Regions from separate parts of the Bacillus sp. PK6-025 genome, predicted to be linked through region 1. Evidence: predicted binding sites of a transcription regulator. Region 1 holds the regulator's gene; each other region holds the start of a gene.
What was found. The regulator Rex, encoded in region 1, represses fermentation and respiration genes when NADH is low (regulators of the CRP and FNR family bind a similar motif). The targets are predictions, from matches to a motif close to TTGTGAAATATTTCACAA.

Region 2: a site for Rex is predicted at 2,387-2,404, ahead of arcA (arginine deiminase). Genes of this name have one in related genera too.
Region 3: a site for Rex is predicted at 2,277-2,294, ahead of M1D67_RS10890 (nitric-oxide reductase large subunit). Genes of this name have one in related genera too.

Annotation. Positions count from the first base shown of each region.
Region 1 covers NZ_CP096509.1:642,859-647,073, forward strand. Annotated here, with positions in the region: gene M1D67_RS03250 (ABC-F family ATP-binding cassette domain-containing protein) at 1-1,359, opposite strand, end outside; gene moaC (cyclic pyranopterin monophosphate synthase MoaC) at 1,505-2,011, shown strand; gene M1D67_RS03260 (redox-sensing transcriptional repressor Rex) at 2,015-2,659, shown strand; gene M1D67_RS03265 (twin-arginine translocase TatA/TatE family subunit) at 2,698-2,871, shown strand; gene tatC (twin-arginine translocase subunit TatC) at 2,878-3,654, shown strand; gene M1D67_RS03275 (YdiK family protein) at 3,699-3,890, opposite strand; gene M1D67_RS03280 (CPBP family intramembrane glutamic endopeptidase) at 3,890-4,215, opposite strand, start outside.
Region 2 covers NZ_CP096509.1:4,147,032-4,151,246, forward strand. Annotated here, with positions in the region: gene M1D67_RS21215 (YfjD family protein) at 1-342, opposite strand, end outside; gene M1D67_RS21220 (YitT family protein) at 589-1,425, opposite strand; guanidine-I (ykkC/yxkD leader) riboswitch at 1,510-1,616, opposite strand; gene argR (arginine repressor) at 1,786-2,226, shown strand; gene arcA (arginine deiminase) at 2,492-3,727, shown strand; gene argF (ornithine carbamoyltransferase) at 3,757-4,215, shown strand, end outside.
Region 3 covers NZ_CP096509.1:2,076,368-2,080,582, forward strand. Annotated here, with positions in the region: gene M1D67_RS10875 (nitrate/nitrite transporter) at 1-1,027, opposite strand, end outside; gene M1D67_RS10880 (DUF2164 domain-containing protein) at 1,248-1,487, shown strand; gene M1D67_RS10885 (Crp/Fnr family transcriptional regulator) at 1,531-2,199, shown strand; gene M1D67_RS10890 (nitric-oxide reductase large subunit) at 2,355-4,215, shown strand, end outside.

The DNA.
Region 1 (4,215 bases):
AAGCCTTGCTTTTTCGCCGCCGCTTAACGCGTGTATAGGTTTTAATACGTCTTCTCCCGAAAACAGGAAGTTGCCGAGGCAGGTCCGGATATCCTTTTCATTCATTTCCGGATAATCGTCCCAAAGCTCGTCAAGCACGCGTTTTGACGACGTCAATTCAGCCTGTTCCTGGTCATAGTAGCCGATTGAGACATGGGAGCCTGTCGCGATTGTTCCCGATACCGGCTGCAGCTTTTGAATCAATGCTTTTAAAAGGGTTGACTTGCCGATTCCGTTCGGTCCGACCAGTGCAACGCTTTCCCCGCGGGTGATGTGAAAGTTCAATGAACGGAGAAGCGGGGGCTGCTCCTGATAGCTTACTGTCAAGCCTTCCACCCGCAGTACATCGTTTCCGCTTTGCCTTGTAATTTCAAAGCGGAAAGACGCCGACTTTTCATCTCCGAGCGGTTTGTCCATGATCTCCATCCGTTCAAGCTGCTTTCGTCTGCTCTGCGCCCGTTTCGTCGTCGAAGCTCTAGCCAGATTCCGGTCGACGAACTCCTGCAGCTTGGTGATTTCGTCCTGCTGCTTTTCATAAAGCTTTGTTTCCTTTTCCAGCTGTTCGGCTTTTAATTGGAGATAAGAGCTGTAGTTCCCGGTATATTTTTTGCTTTGGGACCGGCTGATCTCGTAAACTTGGGTAACCACTTTGTCAAGAAAGTACCTGTCATGGGAAACGATTAAAATCGCTCCGCTGTAATTTTGCAAATATTGTTCAAGCCATGTCAGGGTATCGATATCCAAGTGGTTTGTCGGTTCGTCCAAAATGAGGAGGTCGGGTTTTGTCAAAAGCATTTTTCCGAGGGCAAGCCTTGTTTTTTGACCTCCGCTTAAGTCCTGGACGCGGACGGAGTCGTCAAATCCCGCAAAGCCGAGCCCGTGCATGACGGATCTGACCTCTGCCTCATATTGGTAGCCGCCTTTGTCCTTGAACTCCTGCTGAAGCCTGTCATACGTCTTCATCAATGATTCAAGCATGTCCGGTCCGGCCTGCGCCATCTTTTCCTCGATCGCGCGCATTTCTTGTTCCATTTTTTTCAGAAAATCAAATACCGACAGCAATTCCTCTTTGAGCGTCAGCTTGGAATCGAGGCCGGAATGCTGGTCAAGGTAGCCCATCGTCAAATCTTTCGGCTTGATGATGTCCCCCTTTTCATATGAAAGTTTTCCTGCGATAATCTTTAGAAGAGTCGATTTTCCGGCGCCGTTGCGTCCGACGATCGCAATCCGGTCCCGAGATCTGACTTCGAGTTTTATATTCGTTAAAATCGTATCGGCTCCAAACGATTTTGAAAGTTGGTTCACTTGTAAAATCATCATGATCTTTCACCTCTTGTCTGCTATTTTAAGTGTAGCCTATCACTGCGCAGTCAGCAAACATTAAGTGAAGTCTGGAAGATTTTAGCCAAAGAAAAAGACAGAATGAAAAAAATAGTGTATGATCGTTATAAGGAGAGTTCAGAACATGAATGAGTTTACACATTTTAATGAACAAGGCAGAGCCAAGATGGTTGATATAAGCGAAAAGGAAGCTTCAGTACGCACAGCTGCGGCTGTTTCAAGCGTGTCTATGAATCGAACAGTACATGAAAAAATCAAAAACCGGGAAATCGGAAAAGGCGATGTATTGTCGGTGGCGCAAGTGGCCGGAATCATGGCCGCAAAACAGACATCCGCCATCATCCCGATGTGCCATCCGATCGCTCTGAAAGGAGTCGACATCGCCTTTCGCTGGGAGGAGAAAGAACAGAAGAGCATCCTGCATATTCAATCTAAAGTGAAGACCAAAGGGAGCACAGGTGTGGAAATGGAAGCGTTAACTTCGGCCTCCGTATGTGCGCTGACCGTATATGACATGTGCAAAGCGGCGGATAAGGGAATGGTGATAGGACCGACCTTTCTTCTCGAAAAGACAGGCGGGAAAAACGGTGACTATAAAAGGGAAAAAGCTGATGTAGACATGGAGGATTAGTTTATGAACATGGATCATTCAAAAATTCCGCAAGCGACAGCGAAACGGTTGCCATTATATTATCGTTTTTTAAAAAACCTTCATGCATCCGGAAAACAGCGTGTATCTTCCGCTGAGCTGAGCGATGCCGTCAAAGTCGATTCTGCGACCATCCGCAGGGACTTCTCGTACTTCGGCGCGCTCGGAAAAAAAGGATACGGCTACAATGTCAATTATTTGCTGTCCTTTTTCAGAAAGACGCTTGATCAGGATGAAATGACGAACGTAACGCTCATTGGCGTGGGGAATTTGGGGACAGCCTTTCTCCATTACAATTTTATCAAAAATAATAATACAAAAATCGCCATGGCGTTTGACATCAATGAGGAAAAAATCGGAACCGAGGTCGGCGGTGTTCCCGTCTATGATCTGAATAGACTTGAAGAGCATATGACGGATGATATCCCCGTCGCCATTTTGACGGTACCGGCTCAAGCCGCACAGTCGATTACAGACAGGCTGGTGGAGCTTGGCATTAAAGGCATTCTTAATTTCACGCCGGCCCGCTTGAATGTGCCGGAACACATTCGCATTCATCATATAGATTTGGCGGTTGAACTTCAGTCGCTGGTGTATTTCATGAAACATTATTCAATGCAGGAAAAGTAAAACGGAAAACGAAAAATAAAGGAAAGGGGGCAGGCTTTATGCCAATCGGTCCTGGAAGCTTTATTTTAATTGTCGTGGTGGCGCTTCTGATATTCGGCCCGAAAAAACTTCCCGAGCTGGGAAGAGCAGCGGGAAACACGCTGAGGGAGTTTAAGAATGCGACAAAAGGTTTGGCTGACGACGATTCCGATAAAAAGAAAGAAGATCAGTAGGATAGGATGACATTTATGAAGGAAAGAGAAATGTCGCTGATAGAACATATCACAGAACTACGCAGACGGCTTGTGATCACTTTTTTCTTTTTTGTTTTATTTGTTGTGGCAGGCTTTTTATTGGCAAAGCCGCTGATTATCTATCTGCAGCAGACGGATGAAGCGAAGCTGCTGACGCTCAACGCGTTCAAGCTGACCGATCCTTTATTTGTGTACGTGCAGTTCGCTTTCATCATCGGCGCCGTCTTGACTTCGCCGCTTGTTTTATACCAGCTGTGGGCTTTCATTAGCCCGGGGCTGTATGAAAAAGAACGAAAAGTGACGCTCAGCTATATTCCGATATCGATTATTCTTTTTTTAGGCGGCATTGCCTTTTCTTACTTTATTTTATTTCCGTTTGTCGTGGACTTTATGACGAGAGTCTCAGATGATCTGAATGTCAACCAGGTCATCGGAATACACGAATATTTTCAGTTTCTGCTTCAGTTGACGCTTCCTTTTGGCTTATTGTTTCAGATGCCTGTGGTCATCATGTTTATCACAAGGCTCGGCCTCGTGACGCCGATGTTTTTGGCGAAAATCAGAAAATACGCATATTTTGTGTTGTTCGTCATCGCGGCCCTCATTACACCGCCTGAGCTTTTGTCGCATTTAATGGTCTCAGTGCCATTGCTCATTCTTTATGAAATCAGTATCGTGATTTCAAGAATATCCTACAGGCAGGCGCAAAAAACAATGATTCAAGAGGAAAATCAAGCGTTTTTGAACGACCATACTAAATAAGAGCCATTCTTTTTCAGAATGGCTCTTTTCCTTCACAAAAAAGGCTATTGATCTTTTCGTTTCATCTTGCCGGCCAGGGCGAACATTTTAAAGGAAATGCTGATATTATAGGCTGCGAAAAGCATCAGCAGGATCGTGTAAAAAGACCACATGCTTCCGGGCGAGGTTGCCGCCAGATATGTAAACAGCACACCCGTTAATAAATAAATCGCTCCCCAGAATTTAGGGCTTCTCATCATAGAAATCCTCCAATAATCATTTGCATTTTCTCGACGTGTTTCAAATATTCTTCAATAGGCTCCCGGAATGTCTGCAGTAAGACGACGAGCGTATTCATGGCGACATGGGCGAAAATAGGCACGATAATCCGGTTGGTTCTGACATATAAAAAGGAGAATGTGAATCCCATTGCTGTATAAATGAGCAGATGGCTGAAATCCAAATGGACGACCGAGAAGAGCACCGAACTGAACAAAGCGGCAATGAAAAAATTCGTTTTCTCATAGATTGCACCGAAAATGATCTTTCTGAAAATGATTTCTTCAAGAATCGGTCCGAATA
Region 2 (4,215 bases), 880 kb from region 1:
CCCGCGCGTCTCTATCAGTATATCCATAAAGAAAATGCCTTTCGGGCTGAAGCGGTGCTGCGCCATTTTAAGGCTTTTAATGTCCTTGAACAATACAGATTTCTTCCCTGAGAACAGCCGCCCGCCTTCTCCCTCGATCATGCTGAAGATGATGTTTCCTTTTTTCGTGAAGGCCGGAAATATCATTAGAAAAGTAATCAAACCATAGATGATCCCGAAAAGTCCGACTCCCAGGTAAAGCAATGAATATTTCGATTCGAGTTTTATTGCTTCATAAAAGAGCCACAATCCGACCAATCCGAAACCTGCCGTCCCCGCAAAAGCCCATACTCTAAAGAACATTCGGCTTTTCACATCAATTGGCTTTTTTTCTCCCTGTTCCAAAAATAATAGACCTCCTTTACTTCAGCAAGCGGATTTCTATATTAATGATAGTCATGCCACAATCTACCTTACCACAGAAACCGGTTTCTGCATAAAACTTGCAGTGTGAATGATCACGTATTCGTCCAACCAGCAGACGATCTGTCCCTAATCACGACCCGATGAATACAAAAAGGCTCCCGGCCATCTGCCGGCAGCCTTCCCCTATTTTGAAATATCAACAAATCCCTCGCCGAATACATCCCTGACATCGTGGATGATGACAAATGCTTTTTTATCTGTGCTTCTTATAATTTTCTTGAGCATGGACAGCTCTTGTTTATTAATGACAATGTATAGAATTTCTTTGGAATCGCCCGTATAGTGTCCGCGTCCCGTTAATATCGTGACGCCGCGGTCCATCAAGGTATTGACCTGCGCGGCGATCTCGTTTTTATGCTCAGAAATGATCGTGATCGCTTTTTTCGTGTTGAGCCCTTCGATAATGAAATCCATGACCTTTGTGGCGATGTACAGCATGACAATCGTAAACATCAGCTTTTCAGCACCAATGATAAAGTAGGAACTGAACACGACAACTAAATCAATCATCAGCAAGGCATAGCTGATGTTCCAGTCGAAATATTTATTGGCGATTCTCGCGAGAATCGCAGACCCGGCAGTGGTTCCGCCGACACGGATGATCATGCCGATGCCGACGCCGGCAAATACCCCGGCAAAGATCGTGCTGATGATCACTTCATCAGCCGGCACCGTCCAATCTTCAGTAACATGCAGAAAAAATGAATTGGCCGCCACCGCAATGATGGTATAAATCGTCGTTTTTTTATCCAAAAAGCGATAGCCGATAATCAGAAGAATGCCGTTCAGCACAAAGTTTGTGATGCCCGGAGACCATTCAAAAACGTAGTATAAAATCAGCGTGATCCCCGTGACGCCGCCTTCTCCCAAGTCATTCGGGATGGCGAACAGATTCACGGCTAACGCAAAGAAAAATGCGCCTATAACAATCAGGATCATATCCATTGCTTTCTTTTTCATAACTGCATCCCCTTCCTTATTCGTAGTCGATTTCCTGTAAAAAGTAAAAAAGCCCCGGAGAGAAGCTCTTTGATTAAGAGCAAAAACTCCTGGGCTTTTATCCCACCGTGTCATAACGATATCTTCGCTATGTGTTTTCTCTCGGACCAGACCAGCGCGGAACCCACTGCGGAACCCTAGAAAACCACCTTTTCTCTGTTATCAATTTGTCATCTTCAAGCATTATAAGTGAAATTTTGGGGTCTATCAACCCCTTTAACAGCCTGAAAGATTTGTTTTTTTGTAAAATAGCTTCCATCTGCCGACGATAAAACCGTCCTATAATAATAGATATACGTGTTTTGCCTGGGAGGCGCTCTTATGAACAAACAAAAACGGCAATGGCTCATCAAGCAAACCATTCTCGAACATCCGGTAGAAAATCAGGAACAGCTGGCATCCCTGCTGGAAAAACGGGGCATCGCCGTTTCGCAGTCTACCATTTCCCGCGATATTAAAGAAATGTATCTTGTGAAACAGCCCGGTGAAAACGGAAAGCTTGTCTACACGACAAATGCTTCCTTATCCATCAACCCTTCCAAAATATTAAAAGATAAAATCTCCGACGTTGTCCTGCATGTGCATCGGACGGACAACTTGATCATTATTAAAACAATGCCCGGCAACGCCCATGCCATCGGCGTCCTTCTTGATAAGCTGGGAAGCCCGGAAATGCTGGGCTGTATATGCGGGAACGATACATGCCTTGTGATTTCCCAATCGCCTGAGGCAGCCCAATCATTTTGTGATCACTTATGCTGATCCGGCCATCCGGATCAGCTTTTTTTCCCTCAAAAAAAATTTTTTCAAAAAATCCCCTTTAAAAATATACACGTTTTATACGTTCTATTCTCTGCTCCTGCAAGGACTCATTTTCGATTTATCATAATTATTCATTTTTGTTTTTGCTTCATCAAAAAACATGTGAAATATATCACGTTTTCGTTGTTATCGCTTTCACATCGCGCTTTTCCTTCCTGTTTTAAGCTGTACATGTAACAAAAAGAGCTTAGGAGGCGGGATGATCATGACAACACCGATACACGTTTACTCTGAAATCGGCCCTTTGAAAACCGTCATGCTGAAGCGGCCCGGTCGGGAACTGGAAAACCTCACACCCGAATATCTGGAAAGGCTTCTCTTTGACGATATTCCCTTTTTGCCAGCGGTGCAAAAAGAGCATGACCAATTTGCAGAAACGTTAAAGAAACAGGGAGTTGAAGTTCTTTATTTAGAAAAGCTGACGGCTGAAGCCCTGGATGACGCTTTCATCCGCGAGCGGTTTATCGATGAGCTGTTAACGGAAAGCAAAGCAGATATCAACGGCGCTTACGACAGACTGAAAGAGTTCTTGCTCACCTTTGACGCCGATTCGATGGTCGAACATGTGATGAGCGGCATTCGAAAAAATGAGCTGGAACGCGAAAAGAAATCGCATCTTCATGAGCTGATGGAAGACCATTATCCATTTTATCTCGATCCGATGCCAAACCTTTACTTCACAAGAGATCCGGCGGCCGCCATCGGAAGCGGACTGACCATCAACAAAATGAAAGAGCCTGCTCGCAGGAGAGAGTCGCTGTTTATGCGCTACATTATCAATCACCACCCGCGTTTTAAAGGGCATGAGATTCCGGTTTGGCTTGACCGTGATTTCAAATTCAATATCGAAGGCGGAGATGAGCTTGTCTTAAATGAAGATACCGTAGCGATCGGGGTATCAGAACGGACAACGGCTCAGGCGATCGAGCGTCTTGTCCGGAACTTATTTCAGCGGCAGAGCCGGATTCGCCGCGTACTGGCCGTCGAAATACCGAAGAGCAGAGCCTTTATGCATTTAGATACCGTCTTCACGATGGTTGACCGAGATCAATTCACGATCCATCCCGCCATCCAGGGGCCTGAAGGAGACATGCGGATCTTCGTTCTTGAGAGAGGGGAAACGGCAGACGACATTCGTACGACTGAAGAACACAATCTGCCGGAAGTGCTAAAAAGAACGCTCGGCCTTTCAGATGTCAACTTGATCTTCTGCGGCGGCGGAGACGAAATCGCTTCAGCCAGGGAGCAGTGGAATGACGGCTCCAATACACTCGCGATCGCTCCTGGTGTCGTCGTCACCTATGACCGGAATTACATTTCTAACGAATGTTTGAGAGAACAGGGCATTAAAGTTATCGAAATCCCGAGCGGGGAGCTTTCAAGAGGACGCGGCGGCCCGCGCTGCATGAGCATGCCGCTCTATCGCGAAGATGTGAAATAGCCAAACCTAAAGAAAAAGGAGAGAGATCCATGAACCAAACGATTGATTTAAAAGGCAGAAGCTACTTAGCTGAAAAAGATTTTTCCGAAGAAGAAATCCTCTATTTGCTCGATCTCGCCCAAAAATTAAAAGAAAAAAAAGCGCAAGGCATCAAGCATCGCTATTTGGAAGGTAAAAACATCGCTTTGCTGTTTGAAAAGCCTTCTACAAGAACGCGCTGCGCTTTCACGACAGCCTGTATCGACCTCGGTGCGCATCCCGAATATTTGGGCAAAGACGACATTCAGCTCGGCAAAAAAGAATCGATCGAAGACACAGCCAAAGTTCTCGGCCGCATGTTCGACGGAATTGAATTCCGCGGATTTGAACATGAAAAAGTGATTTCCCTGGCAGAGCACTCCGGTGTGCCGGTATGGAACGGGCTGACCGATTTATGGCATCCGACTCAGATGCTTGCGGACTTTATGACAGTGAAAGAACATGCGGGA
Region 3 (4,215 bases), 1.4 Mb from region 1:
GCGGGAAGAATCCTCCCAAGCCGCCCATCGCTGATACAATCCCATTGACGATGCCGGCCTGATTTGAAAAATAAAGCGGCACAAGCTTAAAGATGATCCCGTTTCCAAGACCGGCGCACACGGCAACGGTTAATACCCCAAATCCGTAAAGTCCGAGGCTGGGTGAAAAGGCCAATAAAATCCCTGACAAGGTACAGCCGGCAAATACATACATCAACAGCTTCAGCGGGTTGAATTTGTCCGCGAGCCAGCCGCCGACAGGCCTCAGAAAAGTTGCGACAGCGATAAATCCGGCGGTTCTAAGCCCTGAATCAACGGGATCAAGCCCGAAGTGATTAACAAGAAAGTTCGGAAGATAAATCGTAAACGCGACGAAAGATCCGAATGTAATGAAGTAAAACAAGCTTAAAAACCATAATGTCTGATTTCGGTAGACTGCCTTCATTTGCTCTGTTACAGAAACCGTCACTTTTGTTTCTTTTCGATCTCCAAGGATAAAGTTCAATAAAGCGAATACGGCGACTAACACGATGTACATCCGCACCGTATTTTCCCACCCGGCTGTCTTTGCTACGACAGGAGCGGCAAACGTGGTAATCGCTGTACCGACGTTCCCGGCGCCGTAGATCCCATTGACAAACCCGTGTTTTTCTTTAGGGTAGTATTTCGGCAATGATGTGACCCCGATGGAAAAGACCGCTCCGCCGATGCCGAGGAAGAATCCGCCAAGGATCAAGTCGAACAGCGAATCGGCTGTGCTGATCCAAAAAATCGGGAACAGAAGCAGCACAAAGCTGATCATGAACGTGATTCTCGCACCGAATCTGTTTGTGTAGTATCCCAGCGGAATCCTCAGAAGCGAGCCGAGTATGACCGGAATGGCCGTGACAAGGGAGATCTCACTGTCTGTCAGGGCGATGTCCTGCTTAATGTGGGGCATTAAAGAGGAAATCAACACCCAAACCATAAATCCTGCGACTAAACTAAATGACTGCAGCGGTAATTGTATTTTTTGACGATTTACCATTGCGTTTTTGCTCCTTTCAAAGGGAAAAATGAATAAATCAATCAGCATGTTTATCTTACAAAAAGTCTTTTAAAAACATTGTGAATTACGTCACACGGTCATTCGTTTGATTCGTGTTTAATATCGGTAAGTGAGGGATAGTAAACGGATGTAAAAAATAAATGGTTCATTTGCGGACTTTTTCGTTTATCATGAAAATAAAAAAAGGAGTGCCGCTTTTATGTTTATAAAGCTTACGCAAGGAGAAAAGCAAGCGATCATCGAGGAAATCAAACGCTTTTATGTTGAAGAAAGGGGAGAAGAGGTTGGAGACATCGCGGCGATTCAAATGTTTGAATTCGTAAAGGAAAAGCTGGGCCCTTACTTTTATAATCAGGCGCTGAAGGACAGCCGCAGAGTCGTGGAAGAGAAGGCAGCGGCGATTGAAGAAGAGCTCTTTGCGCTGGAGCGCCGTCTGTGACAACGCGCTCTCCTTTAGCAAAACCGAAGGGATTGAAAGACCAATGGAGTTTCTGAAGCAATTTATGATTTTCAGCGGGCTGAATGATGAAGAGTTCAAACAAATCGAGCAAATCGCGGTCAAGCGCACCTATCAGCCGAGAATGTTTGTTTTTATGGAAGGGGAAGAGAGGGAAGCGGTATTCTTCATTAAATCCGGTCTTGTTAAAGCCTTTAAAATCGATGAAGACGGCAATGAGCAAGTGATTTCGATTCTGCAAAGCGGGGACATGTTTCCCCATGTCGGCTTTTTTGACCGCTCCCCATACCCGGCAACAGCCGAAGCCGTTCAGGAAACCGAGTTGATCGTAATCCGCATCGCTGATTTTAATGAACTTTTGATGAAATATCCGGAAATGACAATAAAAGTGATGCAAATCATGGGGAAAAAGATTCTCGATTTGCAAGAGCGGATCCAGGGTTTTATTTCAAAAGATGTCCAGCACCGCTTGACGCATGTATTAATGAAGCTCGCTGCAGAACACGGCATTCCTCAAGAAAAAGGGGTCTACATCAGCCTGCCCATTACCAATCAGGATTTTGCGAACATGGTCGGAACGTCAAGGGAAACGATTAACCGCACATTAAATGAAATGAAAAAGAAAAATCTGCTGACAGCTGACAGGAGCGGAATTTTCATACATGATACAGACTGGCTGAACGGCTGCAATTGAAGGATAAGATGAAGGCTTTCCATTGAACAACAGATGGAAAGCCTGTTTTTATTTTGTTCACAAATCCGCCATTATTTAAGTGATCTGGTTCACAACCGGTGTGCTGCATATCCAGTATCTTAGGACATGCAAAATCAAAAAAGGAGTGAACCGCAATGGAAGTTCAAAGAAAGACGGTGCCCGTTAAAAAAGCATCGAAAAACGGTTTTTTGAAATCTGTTCTCGTCTTTACTTTAATCGTTAGTTTTTCGGTGCTGCTTTTGGGAGGCTATTGGATCTTCAAAGGACTTGCACCAAGACCAGTTGAAGTGTCCGGGCCAAACGGAGAGGTGCTCATGACCAAATCGTCCATTTCAGGCGGTCAGGCCGTATTTCAAAAATACGCGCTGATGGATTATGGCACGATTTTGGGGCACGGATCTTACATGGGGCCTGATTACACGGCCGAAGCCCTGAAAATCTATACGGAAGGGATGCAGGATTTTAAGGCGGAGGCACGATACGGCAAGCGCTTTAAACAACTTTCAGATGAAAAGCAGTCCACCATCCGGAATCAAGTCATCCGCGAAATGAGAAAAAACCGTTATAATCGCGCGTCAGATACATTGAAGCTGACAGATGCGCAGGTTTATGGATTGCAGCAAGTGCGTGATCATTACCGCAATGTCTTTAAAAAAGGAGACGGCTGGGGGCTTGAGCCCGGTTTAATTAAAGAAAGCCACATGCCTAAACGCGACAGAGCGTGGGTTGACAGCGAAGACCAAATCACGCAGATCTCCGATTTTATCTTCTGGACGGCATGGCTTTCTAGTACATTAAGGCCTGGCGACGACATTACGTACACGAACAACTGGCCGTATGATGAAGATGCCGGAAACACGATGTCATTTGCCGCCGTTTGGTGGAGCGGCGCAAGCGTCACCATCCTTATTTTATTTGTCGGCATTATTTTATTCGTGTTTTACCGTTACAAGCTTGGAATGAAAGAGGCTTATCAGGAAGGGGCGTTTCCGGTATTTGATCTGGATAAACAGCCGCTTACGGCATCACAGGTTAAAACCGGAAAATATTTCGCCGTTGTGTCGCTGCTGTTTTTTGTTCAGGCCATGTTCGGAGCTTTGCTTGCCCACTATTATATTGAGCCGGACAGCTTTTTTGGGATCGATTGGATCAGGGATATGTTGCCATTCAGCATATCTAAGGGATTTCACCTCCAGCTGGCGATCTTCTGGATTGCGACTTCATGGCTCGGTATGGGCATTTATGCAGCGCCGCTTGTCGGAGGCCGCGAGCCGAAAAGGCAGGGGCTGCTTGTCGATATTCTGTTTTGGGCGCTGATCGTCCTTGTCGGCGGAAGCATGGCTGGCGAATGGCTCGGAGCGAAAGGCCTTTTAGGAAACAACTGGTTCTTATTCGGCCACCAAGGAATGGAATATATTGAACTCGGCCGCTTCTGGCAGGTCATTCTCGCACTCGGCATGCTGATATGGCTGTTTATCGTTTTCAGAGGCATTAAGAGCGGCCTCAAGCGGGAATCTGATAAAGGCGGTTTGATTCATCTGCTGTTTTATTCTTCGATCGCCATTCCGCTGTTTTACGGTGCAGCCTTTTTCTTTAATCCCGGCACAAATATTACAATGTCGGATTTTTGGCGGTGGTGGATTATCCATCTTTGGGTGGAAGGGATTTTTGAAGTCTTTGCCGTCGTGGTCATCGGCTTTTTGCTCGTGCAAATGAACCTGGTTACGAAAAAATCGACCGTCAGAACGCTTTATTTTCAACTGACGATCCTGCTGGGGAGCGGTGTCATCGGGATCGGACATCATTACTATTACAACGGTTCTTCCGAAGTTTGGATCGGCCTCGGTTCCGTCTTCTCATGCCTGGAAGTGATTCCTCTTACCCTGCTTGTATTGGAAGCTTATGAACAATACAAGATGATGAAAGACGGAGGCCATCATTTCCCGTATAAAGCAACGTTCTGGTTCTTGATTTCAACGGCGATCTGGAATCTGG